3 regions of the Monashia sp. HAY1-5C genome follow, and region 3 is predicted to be linked to each of the others. Evidence: riboswitches for the same ligand, from Rfam matches in the RefSeq annotation. Region 3 holds a riboswitch; each other region holds the start of a gene.
What was found. Region 3 has a riboswitch for S-adenosylmethionine ahead of ACR9ZK_RS04880 (bifunctional o-acetylhomoserine/o-acetylserine sulfhydrylase). Riboswitches for the same ligand answer to the same signal wherever they lie in the genome.

Region 1 (6,367 bases), on a different contig from region 3:
CGACGGACCGCCCGACCGCGCCCGACCCCGCCCGACCGCCACCGCCCGTCTCGCCGCGGGATCGCAAACACACCGAGCAGCTGCCAGGTGGTCCCTGGTATTCCCGGACCGACCTGGCAGCTGTTCGGTGTGTTGCGGGGTGACGGGGGGTCAGGGGGCGAGAGACCCGGCCCGGTTCACCAGGGGCGCTCGACCTCGACGTCGCGGGGATCCGTGCCCTCGACCGTCCACCCGGCGGCCGTCCGGGTCCACGTCCGCGACGGCCCTTCGCCCACGAGCGCGGCCACCGCCGAGACGAGACGCTCCACGCCCTCGGCCGTGCTGCCGAGCCCGACGCTGGCGCGCACCGCGGTCTGGGGACGCTCGCCCCACGGGTCCTCGAGCAGCTCGTCGACGAGCAGGTGCGCACAGAACTTGCCGTCGCGCACACCGATGCCGTGCTCGACCGAGAGCACCTGCGACACGAGCGAGGGGTCGAAGCCGGACACCGTGAAGGCGAGGACACCGACCCGGTCGTGGTCGTCGCCGAAGATCGAGAGCACCTCGACGCCCGGGACCGCCTCGAGGCCGGTGCGCAGCCGCTCGAGCAGCGCCTCCTCGTGGGCCTCGATGGCGGCGCGGTGGCGTTCGATCGTCGAACAGGCCGCCGCGAGGGCGATGGCGCCGATGACGTTGGGGCTGCCGCCCTCGTGGCGCGCCGGGCCCGTGGCCCACTCCGTGGCCGTCTCGGTGACCGTCCGGGTCGCGCCGCCGCCGGGCAGGTAGGGTGCGCCGGCGTCGAGCCAGTCACGACGCCCGGCGAGCACGCCGGCACCGAAGGGGGCGTAGGTCTTGTGGCCGGAGAAGGCCACCCAGTCGGCGTCCCACGCCGCGAGGTCGATGCGGCGGTGCGCGGACAGCTGCGCGGCGTCGACGGCGATCCGGGCGCCGTGCTCGTGGGCGAGACGGGCGAAGCGCTCCACCGGCCACACCTCACCGGTGACGTTGGACGCCGCCGTCAGCACCACGAGGCGGTGCCGGCCCGGGTGCTCGGCGAGGGCCTCGTCGAGCAGGTCGAGCGCGTCGTCGGTGCTCTGGGGGATCGGCAGGCGCACCGTGCGCGAACGACCCCAGGGCAACAGCGTCGAGTGGTGCTCGCTGCCGAATACGAAGACCACGGCGCGGCTCGGCAGGGCGTGGGCGAGCACCGACCACGAGTCGGTGGTCGTGCGGGTGAAGACGACCTGGTCGTCCTCGCGGGCGCCGACGAACCGGGCCACCTCCTCACGCGCCTGCTCGTACCAGGCGCTCGTCAGCCGCGAGGCGAAGCCGGCACCGCGGTGCACCGACGAGTACGTCTCGAGGGCGCGGTCGACGGCGTCCTTCACGGTCTGGAGGGCGGGGGTCGACGCCGCGTGGTCGAGGTTGGCGTAGGCCACCTCGCCCCGGGTCGTGGGCACGCGCAGGTCCGCGCCGACGACACGCGGCAGGGCCTCGCCCTCGGCGACGACGCGGAGGGCTCGGGTGCGGACGACCGGGGCGGGGCCGCCGCCGCAGAGGGTCGTCGTGGTGGGAAGGGCCGACATGGCAGTGCTCCTCGCGAGTCCAGGGACCCACCCGGTGCAGGTCCGCGCTTGCCGACCTCGAGGAGAAACCAGCCGAGGACGGCCTGGTCGTCACCCGGAGCACCCCACCGCGGAGGAGGGTTGCTGGCCAGCGAGCCGGGGCTTGTCGCTGACACTCTTGACCTGGCGAAGACCATAGGCGCCGGCCTGTCCGGGTGTCCACCCAGCGGGCCCACGGTGTCGGAATCTGAGACGGCACCGACTCGCGCCCGCGGCCACGGTCCGGCGAATCGGTCGTGGTGCGCGTGTGACGCGTGAGTTGAGAGGGACGCTGGCGTACGGTGCGACCATGGCGACACGTCCGTCCACCAGCCAGCGAACGAGCCCCGCGGCGGCCGCGCGCGCGAAGGGCTCGTCGTCGCGCCCGCCGGCGGCCCGCTCGACCCGTCCCGCACAGCGCAAGCCGGCCGCTGCCCGCAGGGGCCAGTCCAAGGGGCCGACGAAGACGCGGGGCGGCGGCCTGCCGTTCCCCCTCAACGCGGTGCGCAACACGTGGATGGGCGTCTCGCACCTGGCCGGTGGCGCGGTGCGCCGGGTCGGGCACAGCGCGGCCGACCTCGAGCCCGAGCACAAGCGCGACGGCATCGGCTTCGCCCTCATCGCCCTCGCCGTCGTCGTCGCGGCCCGCGAGTGGTGGGGCGTCTCGGGCACCTTCGGCCAGGTCGTCCACGCCGTCTTCGCCGGCACCTTCGGGCGGGTCGCGTACGCCGTCCCGCTCGTGCTGCTGGCCCTCGGCCTGCGGATGCTGCGCGCCCCCCAGGACGAGGCCGCGACCAACCGCATCGTCGTCGGCACGATCACCCTGACGTTCGCCGCGTGCGGCCTGTCGCACCTCGCCGACGGCATCCCCAACCCGCCCGACGGGGCCGACGGCATGCGCGCCGCCGGGGGCATCATCGGCTTCCTCGCCTCGAGCCCGCTCGCCGCGGCCGTCTCCACCTACGGGGCGACCGTCCTGCTCGTGCTCCTCGGCGTCTTCGGCCTGCTCGTCATCACGGCGACGCCGGTCAACATGGTCCCGACCCGCCTGCGCCAGCTCAAGGCGCTCGTCATCGACCGCGGCACGCATCCCCACGGGGCCGACGCCGGGGACGGGGCGGAGGCCGACGCCCCGGCGGCCGCGCTCAAGCGGGCCCGCCGCAAGCCCGTCGACCTGTCCGAGCGCGACGGCGACGAGGCGTTCCGCCAGGCGGCGCAGAAGGAGGCCGACGACGCCCCCACCAAGCGGCTGCGCCCGGGCGAGAAACGTCCGACCGCGCCCGGCCTCCTCGCACCGCGACCGAGCGGCGAGAAGGTGATCGACGCCACGGACCCGAAGACCCACGGGGCCCCCGACACGAGCAAGGTCGGACCCAAGGCCGAGCTCGTGCCGCCGCCGATGTCCGAGATGCCGTCGCGCGTCGAGCAGCTGAGCCTCGGTGGGGACATCACCTACCGCCTGCCCGACCAGGCGATGCTCAAGCCGGGGTCGCCGCACAAGACGCGCAGCGAGACGAACGACGCCGTCGTCGAGTCCCTGACGAACGTCTTCGAGCAGTTCGACATCGACGCCGCGGTCACCGGCTTCACCCGCGGCCCGACGGTGACCCGCTACGAGGTCGAGCTCGGCTCGGGCACCAAGGTCGAGCGCGTCACAGCGCTGAGCAAGAACATCGCGTACGCCGTCGCCTCGGCCGACGTGCGGATCCTCAGCCCGATCCCCGGCAAGTCGGCCATCGGCATCGAGATCCCCAACACCGACCGCGAGAACGTCGCGCTCGGCGACGTCCTGCGCAGCCAGACCGCGCGCAGCAACGAGCACCCCATGGTCATGGGCGTCGGCAAGGACGTCGAGGGCGCCTACGTCATCGCCAACCTGGCCAAGATGCCCCACCTGCTCGTGGCCGGCGCCACCGGCTCGGGCAAGTCGAGCTTCGTCAACTCGATGATCACCTCGATCCTCATGCGCTCGACGCCGGAGGAGGTCCGCCTCATCCTCGTCGACCCCAAGCGCGTGGAGCTGACCGCGTACGAAGGCATCCCGCACCTCATCACGCCGATCATCACCAACCCGAAGAAGGCCGCGGAGGCCCTCCAGTGGGTCGTCAAGGAGATGGACCAGCGCTACGACGACCTCGCGGCGTTCGGGTTCAAGCACGTCGACGACTTCAACAAGGCGGTCCGCGCCGGCAAGGTCAAGCCGCTGCCCGGCTCGGAGCGGCAGATCACCACCTACCCGTACCTGCTCGTCGTCGTCGACGAGCTCGCCGACCTCATGATGGTCGCCCCGCGCGACGTCGAGGAGTCGGTCGTGCGCATCACGCAGCTGGCGCGGGCCGCCGGCATCCACCTCGTCCTCGCCACGCAGCGCCCGTCGGTCGACGTCGTCACCGGCCTCATCAAGGCCAACGTGCCGAGCCGCATGGCCTTCGCCACGTCCTCGCTCGCGGACTCGCGCGTCGTGCTCGACCAGCCGGGCGCCGAGAAGCTCATCGGCCAGGGCGACGCCCTCTTCCTGCCGATGGGCGCGAGCAAGCCGATGCGGGTGCAGGGTGCGTGGGTCAACGAGTCGGAGATCCACGAGGTCGTCAAGTTCGTCACGACCCAGCTCAAGCCGAACTACGTCGAGGACGTCACCGTCGCGGCGCCCAAGAAGCAGATCGACGACGACATCGGCGACGACCTCGACGTCCTGCTCCAGGCTGCCGAGCTCGTCATCACGACGCAGTTCGGGTCCACCTCGATGCTGCAGCGCAAGCTGCGCGTTGGCTTCGCCAAGGCCGGCCGGCTCATGGACCTGCTCGAGTCCCGCGGCATCGTCGGCCCGAGCGAGGGGTCCAAGGCGCGCGACGTGCTCGTGCGCCCCGACGACCTGCCGCAGACGCTCGCGCTGCTGCGCGGTGAGGACGTGCCCGCTGCCGTCGCGGTCGACGACGAGGACCTCGTCCCGGAGGACGACCAGCCCTACGCCCCGCCGCCGGTCGAGCTCGACACGTCGGACCTGACGGCCGGCCTGCCGGACGACGTCGCCCCACAGCGCACGGCCGCGATCGTCGCCGAGCGCGGCGAGCGGCGTCAGGCGGAGGAGGAGACGACGGCCGTGCCGACGGCGGCATGGACGCCCGGTCAGCTGACGCCGACCGTCGACGAGGACGACGAGGAGTCGGAGGACGCCTGGCAGCTGACCGACCGCGGCGGTCGCGAGCGCTACTGACCGCCGACGCGTCGGGGCGCGTCGGGGTGCGTCGGAACGCGTCGAGACGCGTCTGGAGCCCGCCGACCGCGCCTGCCGCCTGCCCACTGCCGCCTGCCGCCGTCGGGACGTCGTCGCGACTAGGCTCCGGGAGGTGAGTGCCTCGCTCGAGCTCTGGCCGTCGACGCCGCGTCGCGTCGGTCCACCGAACCGGTGGGACCGCTTCCGCCGCAAGCTGTCCGACCTGCCGTGCGCGCTCCTGCTCTTCGCGCAGCTGGCCGCGCTGCTCGCCTATCCCTTCATCGAGACGCGGTCGGGCGACGTCCAGGAGGCGGCGCGCGCGGTCTTCGGTCTCATCGGCCTCGTCGTGCTCTTCCTCGCCGTGCGCGCGGTGCGGGCGACGCCGGCGCTGACGTGGGTGGCCCTGCTCCTCGGTGGCCCGGTCGTCTTCCTGACGGTCGGCGAGGCGATCTGGCCCGACAACCAGGCTGTCGCCCTCTGGAGCAGCATGCTGCATGCGCTCTTCTACATGTACACCGGCTACGGCCTGCTGCGGTACATGTTCGCCGACAACTGGGTGACCCGCGACGAGCTCTACGCCACCGGGGCGACCTTCACCGTCGTCGCGTGGGGCTTCGCGTACCTCTACCTGGCGATCCAGATCGTCTGGCCGCACTCGTTCACGATCTACGGCGAGACCGGCGTGCCCGGGACCCGCACGTGGTTCGAGCTGCTCTACCTGTCCATCACGACGATGACCTCGACGGGCTTGTCGGACATCTACGCCGTGGAGCCGCACGCGCGCGCGTTCGTCCTGCTCCAGCAGATCACCGGGATGCTCTACGTCGCGCTCGTCGTCGCCCGCCTGGTCGGGCTCACCATCGCCCGCTTCCGCCGCTGACGCTCGCCCGTCCTGACCCGGCGCGCCGGGTCAGGATGCCGGCGGCCCGTCGAGCTCCTCGATGGTGGCGATGGCGGGCGGGCGAGCCGCCTGCAGGTCGCGGGCGACCGCCTCGGCGTCCCGGAGCACCCGCAGCGCATTGCCACGCACCAGCCGGGCCACCTCGTCCCCGGACCACCGCCGCTGCAGGAGCTCGGCGACGAGCGTCGGGTAGCCGCTGACGTCCGCGAGCCCGAGCGGGAAGGTGTCCGTGCCGTCGTAGTCGCCCCCGATCCCGACGTGCTCGATCCCGGCCACCTCGCGGACGTGCTCGACGTGGTCGGCGACCTGGGCCACCGTGGCGTCCGGCTTGGGGTGCTCGCGGACCCAGGTGGCCGTGAAGCGGCCGAACGCCTCCCAGTCCTTCGCGTCCACCCCGACCTCCGCGGCGGCCGCCGCGGCCTCGACCCGCCAGGCAGCGGTGTCGGGGGAGACGAACTCGGGCACGAAGGTCACCATGCAGACCCCGCCGGTGGCCGGCAGCGTCGCGAGGACGTCGTCCGGAACGTTGCGGGGCGTGTCGCAGAGCGCGAGCGCCGAGGAGTGGCTGAAGACGACGGGCGCCTCCGTGGTGGCCAGGGCGGCGCGCATCGTCGTGGCGGCGACGTGGCTCAGGTCGACGAGCATGCCGAGCCGGTTCATCTCGCGGAC
Region 2 (6,367 bases), on a different contig from region 3:
GCCTCGACCACCTCGAAGAAGGCGTTGTACACCGGTGTGGTGAGCACGACGGGGCCGCCCGGGTCGGTGAGCAGCCGAAGCAGGTGGGTGACCCCGGTCAGCACGTCGGTGACCCGGACGGTCGTCGCGGGGTCGGGCCGCCAGCACCACGTGGCCTCGGCGTGGTCGGCGAAGGCCTCGGCGTAGTCGTCGGTCCACGCGTAGCCGGTGTCGCCCCGCCGCATCGCCTCGCTCACCGCGTCGACGACGGCGGGACAGGGCAGGGCGTCCATCTCCGCGATCCACAACGGCAGGACCTCGGGCCCGTACCGCCGCCACTTGACGCTCGTGCGGTCGCGGCGCAGGTCGTCGAGCGACGCGCCGAGGATCGGTCCGGACATGGGTCGACCCTACGAGACGCCGCCCACGCCGCTGCGTCCACGCGTCCGTCCGGGTCCGTCCACCGACCGTGCGCCGTCCGTCCGGGGGCGTGGCAGATCGCCGCGGCGTTGGCGCGCACCGCGGCGCCGAGTCGTCATACGGTGGCGGGGAGGGGTCGCCGGGTGCGGCCGCAGATGCGACGTCGTGCGAGGAGTGAGGGCCGGTGGGCTTGTTCGGATGGGACAGGGGCGGGGCAGTGCAGACCTCGGACGCAGGGACCGAGCAGGTGGGCGAAGGGGCGGACGGCGGCGCGCTCGCCCGTGCCGCCCTGCCCGCGGAGAGCGGCCTGACGGGCGCTGCGACGCGGCTCGTCGAGCGGCTCCTCGACGTCGGCATCGACGGCAAGGGCCCGTTCGACTCCGCCCACGAGGTGGCCGCGAAGGCCCTGCGCGACGCCCACGGCGACGCCGAGCAGGCCCTGCGGATCATCGCTCGCGACCACCGGCAGCTCGGCGCCGCAGGTGGGTTCGTCACGGGCCTCGGCGGCTTCTTCACGATGCCGGTCTCGCTGCCCGCCAACCTCCTCGAGTTCTACCTGCTCGGCACGCGCCTGACCGCCGCGACCGCGAAGGTCCGCGGGTACGACATCGACCAGCCCGAGATCCGCTCGGCGATCCTGCTGACCCTCGTCGGCGCCGACCGCGACGACCTGCTGAAGAAGGCCGGCCTCCACGCGGCGGGGGGCCGGCTGTCCATGCTCGCGCTCGACCGTCTGCCCCCGCCGACGCTCATGGTCGTCAACAAGGCCGTCGGCTTCCGCCTCCTCGGACGCATCGGTCAGGGCACCTTCGCCCGTCTCGGGCGCGCCGTGCCCGTCGTCGGTGGCGTCCTCGGCGCCGGTGTCGACGTGTACATGCTCGGCCGGATCGGCCAGCAGGCCGCCAAGGAGTTCCCGCCCGTGGCGACGTTCGGTCGGTGACCTCACCGATGACGGCCCCGACGCCCGGCCGAGGCCGCGCACGCGTCCTCCATCCCGGCGGACGCGTCGCCGGCGTCCCCGCGCACGCGACGTCGGCCCCGGGAATCCATCTGCCCGGCCGCTCGTTGGGGCCGGCATGAAGACCGCCTCTCGGCTCAAGCTCGCCGCGACCGTCGCGTCCGTCGTGCGCGCCTCGACCCGCCCGGGCGCGCCCCGGCTCGGCGAGCGCGTGCAGGCGGTGCCGCGGCTCGTGCGGGCCACGCTCGACCGCACGTACGCCGGCACGTCGCTGGGCAGGCTCGCGCTCGTCGCGGCGGCGGTCGCCTACGTGGCGTCACCGCTGGACCTCGTGCCGGAGGCCATCCTGCCGGTCATCGGGGTGGCCGACGACGCCGTGGTGCTCACCTGGGTCGTCAAGGCCTTCCTCGAGGAGACCGACCGCTTCATCGCCTGGGAGATCGGCCAGGGGCTGCACCGGCCCGGGACGTCACGCCCGGGTGTTGCCCAGCGGACGCCGCGGACCCGCACCGAGCAGCCCGGGCACGCGTCGGCGTCCCCGACCGCACCGGACGACCGCGTGGGGACCGCGCTGGGGACGCCTGCCGACGCGCAGGCCCGGCTCTGGGCCGGCCAGGTCGCCGACGGTCGACGCCGCGACCGTGACGTGACCGGGGCTGCGGCACCGGGCCGTGTCGTCGGGCGGCTGACCGGCTCGACAGGCGCCTCGGGGGCACCGACCGCAGGTGGCCTCGGAGCGCAGCGCCCGGCGGCCGACCCGCGCTCGACCGGCCCGGGTCGATCCGAGGGGGTACGCCTGCCCGAGGGGGTCCGCCAGGCGGCCACCGACTACGTGCTCGAGTCGGTCCGCAAGCGCCTCGAGCGCTGACGCAGCACCGTCGTCCACACCCCCTCCGCGCCTGGCGGCGCGGTCCACAGGCGGCCGGCGGGGGAGTGCCGCTCCGCGCCGGCCGGGGGCAGCCTTCGGGCATGCCGAAGATCTCCCTGTCCGGACCGGCCGACCTGCTGACGGTCCTGCCCTACCACCTCGGTTTCAGGCCCGAGCGCAGTGTCGTCGTGGCCTGCTTCCACGGCCGGCGCCTCGGGCTCGTGGCCCGGCTGGACCTCGTCGCCCCACCCGACGCCGCCGCGGCGGCTGCGCAGGTCCTGCCCGCCCTGGTGCGCGAGCGGCCGAGCCGCGTCGTCCTCGTCGGGTTCGCCGGCGGCGCCGCCGACGAGGATCCCGCACCGTTGCTCACCGCCCTGGGCGACGCGCTCGAGGCTGAGCTCGTCCCGGTGGGCGACCGGCTCGTCGTGCGCGAGGGCCGCTGGTTCGGGCTCGACTGCGCCTGCTGCCCACCGCCCGGGCGAGCCCTGCCGGACGTGGCCGACGTCCCGGCCGTCGCCGAGTACGTCGCCCTGGGCACCGTCGTGCTGGGCACGCGCCAGCAGCTCGCAGCGCTCGTCGAGCCCCTGCCGACGCAGGACCCGCGTCACGACGACCGGCTCGCCGCGGTCGAGGCGTGGGCCGAGCGGTACGCCCCCTCGGATGTCGGCACCGGCGTTGCCGACCGCCGGGCGCGCGCTGCCCTCGTCGACGAGGCACTGGGGGCGTGGGTCCGCCTCGTGCGCCGCGGGCTCGGCACCGAGCCGACGCCGACGACGCTGGCCGCGCTGCTCGGCCCGCTCGTCGACGTCCGCCTGCGCGACCTGCTCGTCGCGTGGCTGTGCCCCGGGACCCTCTCCCTGGAGGCCTGCCCGCGCGACCTCGTCAGCCGGTTGCGCCGCGCACTCGAGGCCGACACGTCCTCCCACGAGAGCATGCTGCGGGACGTGAGGGAGGTCGTGGACGGGGAGATCGAGGAGGACATCGAGCAGGACATCGACGAGGACATCGAGGAGGACATCGACGAGATGCTGGAGGGGAGCGGCGGGTGGGACCGCGCGGTGACCGAGCGAGTGCGCCTGGCGCGCCTCGAAGAGCTGTGCCGGGCGACCCCCGCCGCGTGTGCGGCACCGGTCCTGGCGGTGGTGGCCGCGTACGCCTGGTGGCTCGGCGACGGCGCCCACGCCTCCGTCGCCGTGGACCGTGCCCTCGAGGTCGACCCGCGGTACCGGCTGGCACAGCTCGTGCGGCAGTCCCTCGACCGGGGCCTGCGTCCCCGCAGCTGCGCCTGAACTGCCCTCCAGGCCGTCCAGCCCGTGGACCCGAGGGCCACGCCTCGAGACGCGGTCGCGTATGGTGGTGGCAGGTCATGAGCGCCAGCGCCAAGCCCCGGCTCGCTGGCCGGCAACCCTCCTTCGCGGTGGGGTGCCCCGGGTGAGGACCAGGCCGCACCGGCACGGGACTGCGGCAAGCGCGCACACCCGAGGAGCAGCCAGAATGACTGTGACCCACCGGTCCGGCCAGGTCACGCGCCGTCCGGCCCGACGCCAGCAGGGTGTCGACGGCTCGCAGCCCGTTCGTCCCGACGTCTCGGCCGACCGACGCGGCGACGGCGTCTGGCGCGAGGGGGACCCCGTCGGCAGGCGGCAATTCGTCGACGTCGGTGACCTCGAGCTCGAGCGCGGGGGCGTCCTTCCCGAGGTCCGGATCGCCTACGAGACGTGGGGCCGGCTCAACGAGGCCCGCGACAACGTCGTCCTCGTCGAGCACGCCCTCACCGGCGACAGCCACGTCGTCGGTGAGGCGGGCGAGGGCCACCCGTCGCCCGGCTGGTGGAACAGCCTCATCGGCCCCGGGCAGGCCGTGGACCCCGAGGACTGGTTCGTCGTCGCCGCCAACGTCCTCGGCGGCTGCCAGGGCTCGACCGGGCCGGCGAGCCCCGCCCCCGACGGGCGCCCCTGGGGCAGCCGCTTCCCGTACGTGACCGTGCGCGACCAGGTCGCCGCCGAGCGGGCGCTGCTGACCGAGCTCGGCATCACGCGGCTTGCCGCGGTCGTCGGAGGTTCGATGGGCGGCATGCGCGCCCTCGAGTGGGCCGTCAGCCACCCCGACGACGTCGACCGCTGTGTCGTGCTCGCCTCCACGCCCTACGCCACGGCCGAGCAGATCGCCTGGTGCCAGCCGCAGCTGCTCGCCATCCGCAGCGACCCCCACTACGCCGGCGGCGACTACTACGACACGGACCAGCGTCCCGACACCGGCCTGGGCCTCGCCCGGCGCATCGCGCACGTGACCTACCGCACCGAGACCGAGCTCGACGACCGGTTCGGCCGTCAGGCCCAGCTCGGCGAGGACCCGTTCAGCCTCAGCGAACGCGCCGCCGGCAGAGGGCGTTTCGCCGTCGAGTCCTACCTGGACCACCACGCCGGCAAGCTCGCTCGCCGTTTCGACGCGAACTCCTACGTCGTGCTCACCGAGGCGATGAACTCCCACGACGTCGGCCGCGACCGCGGCGGCATCGAGGCGGCGCTGGCCCGCGTCACGGCCGACTGCACCGTGGTGTCCGTCGACACCGACCGGCTGTACCCCCCGCGGCTGTCGGACGAGCTGCATGCGGCTCTCCCCGTCTCGACGCGCGTCTCGATCACCTCCGCCTACGGACACGACGGCTTCCTCATCGAGGAGGAGCAGGTCGGCTCGGTGGTCCGCGAGGCCCTCGCGCGTCCGCGCTGACCCCGACGCCTCGGCAGGCCCGGCGCGCAACGCGATCCGTCCGAGCGCGCGTGCCGGTGCCCGCGGCCACCTTTTCGGGTACGGTGCGACCACCCGGTTGTTGCCGTACAAGGAGGTCCGCGAAGTGGCCATCGTCGTCGGATACGTCGCCACCAAGGAGGGACGCGCGGCGCTCAAGCGAGCCGCCGAGGAGTGCGTCCTCAGGGGGACCAAGCTCGTCGTCATCAGCTCCCACCGGGGTGGGAAGGACTTCGACGCCGACGAGGCCAGTGCGTTCGAGGCCGAGCTCGAGCGGGTCACGACCGTGCTCGAGGACAAGGGCCTGGAGCACGAGGTGCGCCAGCTGGTACGGGGCAACGACCCGGCCGAGGACCTCATCAGCGTCGCGGAGGCGGAGAACGCCGACTTCATCGTCATCGGACTGCGTCGCCGCAGCCCCGTCGGCAAGCTCATCCTCGGCTCCAACGCCCAGCGCATCCTGCTCGACGCGTCCTGCCCGGTGCTCGCCGTCAAGGCCGGCTGAGCCCGCCCCGCCCGCCGGCGGGGTCGTGTCACACCGGGTCGGCACCACCGCGCGGCCCGATCCGTTCGCTCGCACGCCGTTGCGCGTTTTATAATGTCCGAGTACCGGATCGCAAGAGGCACACAGCGAGATCGTCCGAGGGGACCCGACTCCGACAGGCCACGCTCGTCCGGCACGAACCCCCGTTCTCGCTCGTTGTGATGTGGCATGCCCGCGTGCTCACGTCGGCCCGCACCACACGAGACCCGCGATGAAAGGCGACTGCATCCGTGCCGAAGGCAACACCCGCTGGACCCCCGAAGACCCTGCCCAAGGTGTTCCAGCACGAGGCGATCATGCAGCTCCTGGTCAAGGGCAGCACCAACGGAAGCATCACCGGCACCGAGATCGCACGAGCGCAGGCTGAGGCAGCCCTCGACCTGAAGCAGATGAAGCCGGTCCTCGTCACCCTCGAGGCCCACGACATCGAGATCGTCGTCGACGCGCCGCACACCGACACGAAGAAGCGAACCCGATCCGGGACCAAGGGAGGCACTGTGGCCACCGCACGTTCCACCACCGCTGCTGCGACGACGACCGCCAAGAGGACGACGACCGCCAAGACGACCGCCAGGAAGGCCACCCCCGCGACGAAGGCCGGCGAGGCCGAGGCCGCCGCCGAGGCCGAGGGCGCGGCGGCGCGCAAGGCGCCGGCCAAGAAGGCCGCCACGAACGCCGGCGTCGCCAAGGCCGCCGCCAAGCCGGCCGCGAAGAAGGCCGCCGCCAAGAAGGCCGCCGGCAAGACCGCCCCGAAGAAGGTGGCTGCCGCCGAGGTCGCCGGGGACTCGGACGAGCTCGAGGACGATGACGCCGAACCCGAGGACGCCGACGAGAGCGAGCTCGTCGACGT
Region 3 (6,367 bases):
GGTGCGGCGATCGGCTTCGTGGTGTCGCTGGTCGTCCTCGTCCTGCGCAAGCGGTTCTCGACCGAGGCCGCCTTCGACACCGTCCTGTCGTTCATGGTGCCCTTCGCCGCCTACGTCCCCGCCGAGGAGCTGCACGCGTCGGGGGTCATCGCCGTCGTCACCGCCGGCATCGTCCTCGGTCACCGGTCGCCGCGGTCGCAGACCGGCGCGTCACGGCTGTCCGAGCGGATCAACTGGGGGTCCATCCAGTTCCTCCTCGAGAACGCCGTGTTCCTCCTCATCGGCCTGCAGGTCTCGTACGTGGTCGAGAAGGTGCGCGCGTCGTCGCTGTCGTGGGGCACCATCGCGCTCGCGGCCTTCGGCACGCTCGTCGTCGTCCTGCTCGCCCGGCCGGTCTGGGTGTTCCCGTTCCGGTGGTTCAAGTCCAGCGTGCTCCGCCTCGAGGCGCCGTCGCCGTGGTCGCACTCGGCGGTGCTGTCGTGGGCCGGCATGCGTGGCGTCGTGACGCTCGCGGCCGCGCTGCTCCTCCCGGACCAGACGCCGCACCGCGACGTCCTCGTCCTCGTCGCCGTCGTCGTCACGGTGGGGACGCTGATCGTCCAGGGCACGACGCTGCCGCGCCTCGCGCGTCGGCTCGGGGTGCGCGGCCCCGACCCGCGTGAGGACGCCCTCCAGGCCGCGACCGTGCTCCAGGCCGCGACGCGGGCCGGGCTGGAGGCCCTCGACGCGATGCCCGACGTCGACGACGCGACGCGGACGACGCTGCGGGACCGCGCCGACGACCGGCTCAACCAGATGTGGGAGCGCCTCGGTCCGAGGGGCGCCGACGTCGACGAGACGCCGAGCGAGCGCTACGTCCGTGCCCGCATGACGATGCTGCAGGCCGAGCGCGGCGAGGTGCTGCGGCTGCGTGACGAGGGTCGGGCCGACCAGACCGTGCTCCGCGTCGTCCTCGGGGCCCTCGACCTCGAGGAGACGATGCTGGACCGCATCGACGACCAGCAGGAACGAATGGCAGAGAGCGAGATGTTGCCCGTGGAGACCCTCGAGAGCCCGTGCGAGCACCTGGAGGACACCGACTCGTGCGCCGAGCCGCGCACGCCCGAGGGCTGCGAGGAGTGCCTCCGCGCCGGCACGACGTGGGTGCACCTGCGCCTGTGCCTCCAGTGCGGTCACGTCGGCTGCTGCGACTCCTCGGAGTTCAAGCACGCGACGGCGCACTTCCACGACGTCGGACACCCGGTCATCCGCTCCATCGAGCCGGGTGAGACGTGGCGCTGGTGCTACCTCGACGAGGTCGTCGGCTAGCCACCCGCGGAGTCGCGCGTCGTCAGTCGAGTCGCTGCACGACCGTGTGCGTGCCGGCTGCCGGGTCGTGCTCGACGGACGTCGTGGCGCCCTGCACGAGCGCGAGGAACGGCGCGACGTGCCCGCACTCGACGTCGGCCAGGATCGGCACGCCGAGCATGCCGAGGGCGTCGCTGACGGCGTCGTGCTGGGTGAACCCGCCCGGCTCCGGGGCGTTGGTGCGTGACACGAGGATGCCGGTGGCCGCGTCGAAGAAGCCGCGCAACCGCATGGCGTGAAGGGCGCGGCAGACGTCGTACGAGGGCCACTCGGCGATGTCGAGCAGGACGACGAGGCCCTCCGGGGCGTGCCGTGCGGCAAAGGTGCTCGTGTCGCCGTAGGTGCTGCCGGCGAGGAAGCTGATCGTCTCGACGCAGCCACCGACGAGCCGCCCCGAGAAGCCCGCGGGCTCACCCTCGTGCCCCGGGTCGATGCGGGTCCACGTACCGCGTCCGTCGAGGGTCATCCGCGAGACCGTCGGGTCGGCGGCGTAGTCGTCCCAGCCGCCGGAGCGGAACCGCCCGGGGGAGCGCTGCACCAGCTCTTCGCCGGCTGAGGCCGACGCGACGTCGACCCAGTGCAGGATGCCGTCGGGCAGGACGTACGGGGTGTCCATGAGGTTCTGCCCGTGGATCGTGGCCAGGCCGGTGGTGAGGGTGAGCGGGGTCAGCCACGTCGAGGTGTCGGAGAAGCCGACGCACCACGTCGGCTCGGCGGACGAGACGGCGTCCAGGTCGAGCAGGTCGAGCAGGTCGATGCCGGTCTCACCACCCCAGGGCGGCACCACGGCCCTGATCGTGGGGTCGGTGAGCATCGACATGAGCTCGGCCGCGCGTGCCTCACGCGGCCCGCTGACGTGACTCGGTGCGTGGTTGAGCTCGCCCACCACCACGTCGAACCCGCGGTCGCGCAGGCACCGGACGGCATGGGTGAACCGACCCCACAGGCGGTCCTGGACGCCCGAGCTCGGCGAGGTGACACCGACCCGGTCGCCGGGACGCAGGGGAGCGGGGTAGCGGATCGGCATGGCCGACATGCTGCCAGCCGTGCCGACCCGCCACACCCCGGCTTCCGCCGGTGCTCAGGGCTTCGCGGCCGCGAAACCCTGCTCGAGGTCGGCGAGGATGTCGTCGATGTGCTCGATGCCCACGGCGAGGCGAACGAGACCCGGCGTGACGCCCGCCGCGAGGCGGTCCTCCTCGGGGCCCTGCGAATGGGTCGTCGAGGCGGGGTGGATGACCAGGGACCGCACGTCGCCGATGTTCGCGACGTGGCTGTGCAGGGTCAGCGCCTCGACGAACCTCTTGCCGGCATCGAGACCACCGGCGATCTCGAACGAGAGCACCGCGCCCGCGCCACGGGGCGCGTACTTCTGCGCCGTGGCGTGGGAGGGGCTGTCCGGCAGCGACGCCCACACGACCCGCTCCACCTGGGGGTGACCCTGCAGGTAGGCAGCGACCCTGGTGGCGTTCGCGAGGTGGCGCTCGATGCGCAGCGACAGCGTCTCGAGGCCCTGGGCGATGAGGAACGCGTTGAACGGTGCCGCGGCCGGCCCGAGGTCCCGCAGCAGCTGCACACGCGCCTTGAGGATGTAGGCGAGGTTGGCCCCGAGCGGGCTGCCGACGCCGAGGTCCCGGGCGAAGACGAGGCCGTGGTAGCTCTCCTCGGGGGTGTTGTAGTTCGGGAACCGCTCCGGGTCGGCGCCGTAGTCGAACCGGCCCGCGTCGACGATGACGCCGGCGATGGACGTGCCGTGACCGCCGAGGTACTTCGTCGCGGAGTGGACGACGACGTCGGCGCCCCACTCGATCGGGCGGATGACGTACGGGGTCGCGATGGTGTTGTCCACGACGAGGGGGACGCCGTGCTCGTGCGCGACCGCCGCGACCGCCTCGATGTCGAGCACCTCGGCCTTCGGGTTGGCGATCGTCTCGCCGAAGAACGCCTTCGTGTTCGGCCGCACGGCGGCACGCCACGCGTCGACCGAGCTGGGGTCCTCGACGAAGCTCACCTCGATGCCGAGCTTGCGGAAGGTGAACCTCAGCAGGTTGACGGTGCCGCCGTAGAGGCTCGGCGAGGCGACGATGTGGTCACCGGCCTCGGCGATGTTGAGCAGGGCCAGGGTGGTGGCCGACTGTCCCGAGGCGACGAGGAGGGCCCCGACACCGCCCTCGAGTGCGGCGATGCGTTGCTCCACGACATCCGTCGTCGGGTTCATGATCCGCGTGTAGATGTTGCCGAACTCCTTGAGCCCGAACAGGTTCGCCGCGTGGTCGGTGTCGTCGAAGACGTAGCTCGTCGTCTGGTAGATCGGCAGGGCGCGCGCACCGGTCGCACTGTCGGCGCTCTGTCCGGCATGGATCTGCTTGGTCTCGAAGGACCAGTTCGGCTCGGTCATCGTGGTCTGCTCTTCCTGGTTCGGGTCGATGACCGGTCGTCGTCCCGACGGCCCGGCGCACCGACGGCTCGGTGCGGGGAGAGGGTCTCCGCGCTTGCCCGCGCCGGTTGTCGACGTCGGGCCAGGTCCTCACCCGGGGCACCCCGCCGCGGTTGGGAGGGTTGCCGGCCAGCGAGCCGGGGCTTGGCGCTGGCGCTCATGACCTGCCCGCAGTGTAGACAGCGGCGTCCGAGGAGTGGGAGCCGGTGTCCGAGGGGTGGCGGCCACCTCACGCGGAAGCCGCGCCGTGGCGCGGTACTGGCGGCGTCGGGGCCGCTTCCGCGTCGGATAAGTGCGCCGTGGCGCGGTACTCGTGGCGTCGATCACGAGGACGTCCTACTAATCCGAACCCGTGAGTAGGATCGGGCCGTGAGCACGAACGCCGACTTCGACCTGTACCGCACCAGCGAGGACCATGAGGCGCTGCGGGAGGCCGTACGCGCCGTGGCCGAGGACAAGATCGCGCCCTTCGCGGCGGCGGTCGACGCGGAGGCCCGCTACCCGCAGGAGGCGCACGACGCCCTCGTGGCCTCGGACTTCTTCGCCCCCCACGTGCCGGAGGAGTACGACGGCGTCGGCGCCGACGCGCTCGCGACGTGCATCGTCATCGAGGAGGTCGCCCGCGTCGACGCGTCCGCCTCGCTCATCCCCGCCGTCAACAAGCTCGGCTCACTCCCGCTCATCCTCGACGGAAGCGACGAGCTCAAGGGACGCTACCTCCCGCCCCTGGCCCAGGGCCGGACGACGTTCTCGTACGGGCTCTCCGAGCGCGAGGCCGGCTCGGACACGGCGTCCATGAAGTGCCGCGCCCGGCAGGACGGCGACGGCTGGGTGCTCAACGGCCAGAAGTCGTGGATCACGAATGCCGGTGTGTCCGAGTACTACACGGTCCTCGCCGTCACCGACCCCGACGGTCCCCGGGGTGGCAACGTCACGGCCTTCGTCGTCGAGAAGTCCGACCCGGGGTTCACCTTCGGCGAGAAGGAGCGCAAGCTCGGCATCAAGGGCAGCCCGACCCGCGAGCTGCACTTCGACGACGTCCGGATCCCCGGTGACCGCGTCGTCGGCCAGGTCGGTGACGGCCTCAAGATCGCGCTGCGCACCCTCGACCACACGCGCGTCACCATCGGCGCGCAGGCCGTCGGCATCGCCCAGGGGGCGCTCGACGTCGCGCTGGCCTACGTCAAGGACCGCAAGCAGTTCGGCAAGCACATCGCCGACTTCCAGGGGATCCAGTTCATGCTGGCCGACATGGCGATGGAGCTCGAGGCCGCGCGCCAGATGGTCTACGTCGCGGCGGCCAAGTCCGAACGCGGTGACAAGGACCTCTCGTTCTTCGGGGCAGCGGCCAAGTGCTACGCGTCGGACGTCGCGATGAAGGTGACGACCGACGCCGTGCAGCTGCTCGGGGGAGCCGGCTACACCCAGGACTTCCCGCTCGAGCGGATGATGCGCGACGCCAAGATCACCCAGATCTACGAGGGCACCAACCAGGTCCAGCGCATCGTCATGGCACGCCAGCTGCTCAAGGGCTGACCGGCGACGAGGCTCAGTGCCGGCGCCGGTTCCCGCGGGTGCTCGAGCTGGAGGCGTGGATGTCGGCCGCGACGCCCCGCAGCGCCTCGGTGATGGTCGTGAGGACCTCCGTGACATGCGGCAGGCTCGCCGGGTCGAGCGTGTCGAAGGTGTGCGGCACCCAGTCGTGCACCTGCCCGAGCCGGCGTAGGTCGGCCTCGGGGATGCGCACCGTGCTCCGACGCCGGTCGGCCGGGTCGGCCACCCGCTCGACGAGGTGGCGGCGTTCGAGCCGGTCGACGAGCGTGGTCGTCGAGCTCGTCGTGAGTCCCAGGGCCTGGGACAGCTCGGTCTGGCCCATCGACCCGCGGGCCAGCAGGTAGCTGATGGCGCGGCTCTCGTTGACGGTGAGGTCGAGGTGCTCGGCCGCGGCGAGGCGGTAGCGCTCGCCGGCGAGGATGAGCTCGCGCAGGGCGGCGGTCGCCGCAGCCCGGTCGGCGGCACGGGTGGGGGTCATGGTCCCAAACCTACCGAGTCGCGGATCGGCGGCGGAGCAGGCCGACCGCCACGTGACGCGATGGTCGAACTGCTTGATGATCGCGCGACCCGGCCGTATGGTGGTCGTGCACCGCCGGGGGCGGCGCGGCCGTTCGCGGCTGCGACGCCCTTGGACACGAGGTCAAACAGCGTGCCCGTGTCCGCGGCGCTGCGTCGTCACCGGGGGTCCGAGTGGCGGGCGCCGCCGCCCCTCCCCGGAGGCGGCGCCCCACTCCCCGCGAGCGCCGCGAGCACGCTCGAGTGCGAAGGCCCGCTCCCGCGGCGGCACCGGGCCCGGTCGGGTCGTGGTGGGCCCGGGAGGCCCGGCGGCCGGCGCGTCCTCGTGGCTCGGGCGCCCCGCGGTCGACTCCCGACCCTCCAGTAGGCTGGTCGCCGCTCGCGCCCCGGGCAGCGGGCGGTACACGGGACCCGCGACCGGGCCCCGGGACGACGAGCAGAGGACGAGGAACACCAGCGTGGACGCGTCGACGCAGCTGACCCCGCCGGTCAGCGTCATCATGCCGCTGCTCA

Region 1: linked by a shared signal. The riboswitch ahead of ACR9ZK_RS11170 (aminotransferase class V-fold PLP-dependent enzyme) and the one ahead of ACR9ZK_RS04880 (bifunctional o-acetylhomoserine/o-acetylserine sulfhydrylase) in region 3 are both predicted to bind S-adenosylmethionine.
Region 2: linked by a shared signal. The riboswitch ahead of metX (homoserine O-acetyltransferase MetX) and the one ahead of ACR9ZK_RS04880 (bifunctional o-acetylhomoserine/o-acetylserine sulfhydrylase) in region 3 are both predicted to bind S-adenosylmethionine.

Annotation. Positions count from the first base shown of each region.
Region 1 covers NZ_JBPGXG010000062.1:2,828-9,194, forward strand. Annotated here, with positions in the region: gene ACR9ZK_RS11170 (aminotransferase class V-fold PLP-dependent enzyme) at 177-1,565, opposite strand; SAM riboswitch class IV at 1,605-1,728, opposite strand; gene ACR9ZK_RS11175 (FtsK/SpoIIIE family DNA translocase) at 1,894-4,797, shown strand; gene ACR9ZK_RS11180 (ion channel) at 4,931-5,677, shown strand; gene ACR9ZK_RS11185 (dipeptidase) at 5,708-6,367, opposite strand, start outside.
Region 2 covers NZ_JBPGXG010000003.1:51,960-58,326, reverse strand. Annotated here, with positions in the region: gene ACR9ZK_RS01015 (MalY/PatB family protein) at 1-380, opposite strand, end outside; gene ACR9ZK_RS01010 (EcsC family protein) at 617-1,339, shown strand; gene ACR9ZK_RS01005 (YkvA family protein) at 1,476-2,225, shown strand; gene ACR9ZK_RS01000 (DUF4192 domain-containing protein) at 2,327-3,514, shown strand; SAM riboswitch class IV at 3,588-3,702, shown strand; gene metX (homoserine O-acetyltransferase MetX) at 3,720-4,955, shown strand; gene ACR9ZK_RS00990 (universal stress protein) at 5,080-5,478, shown strand; gene ACR9ZK_RS00985 (RNA polymerase sigma factor) at 5,748-6,367, shown strand, end outside.
Region 3 covers NZ_JBPGXG010000019.1:12,160-18,526, reverse strand. Annotated here, with positions in the region: gene ACR9ZK_RS04890 (Na+/H+ antiporter) at 1-1,308, shown strand, start outside; gene ACR9ZK_RS04885 (LD-carboxypeptidase) at 1,331-2,374, opposite strand; gene ACR9ZK_RS04880 (bifunctional o-acetylhomoserine/o-acetylserine sulfhydrylase) at 2,429-3,775, opposite strand; SAM riboswitch class IV at 3,831-3,949, opposite strand; gene ACR9ZK_RS04875 (acyl-CoA dehydrogenase family protein) at 4,154-5,320, shown strand; gene ACR9ZK_RS04870 (MarR family winged helix-turn-helix transcriptional regulator) at 5,334-5,816, opposite strand; gene ACR9ZK_RS04865 (glycosyltransferase family 2 protein) at 6,313-6,367, shown strand, end outside.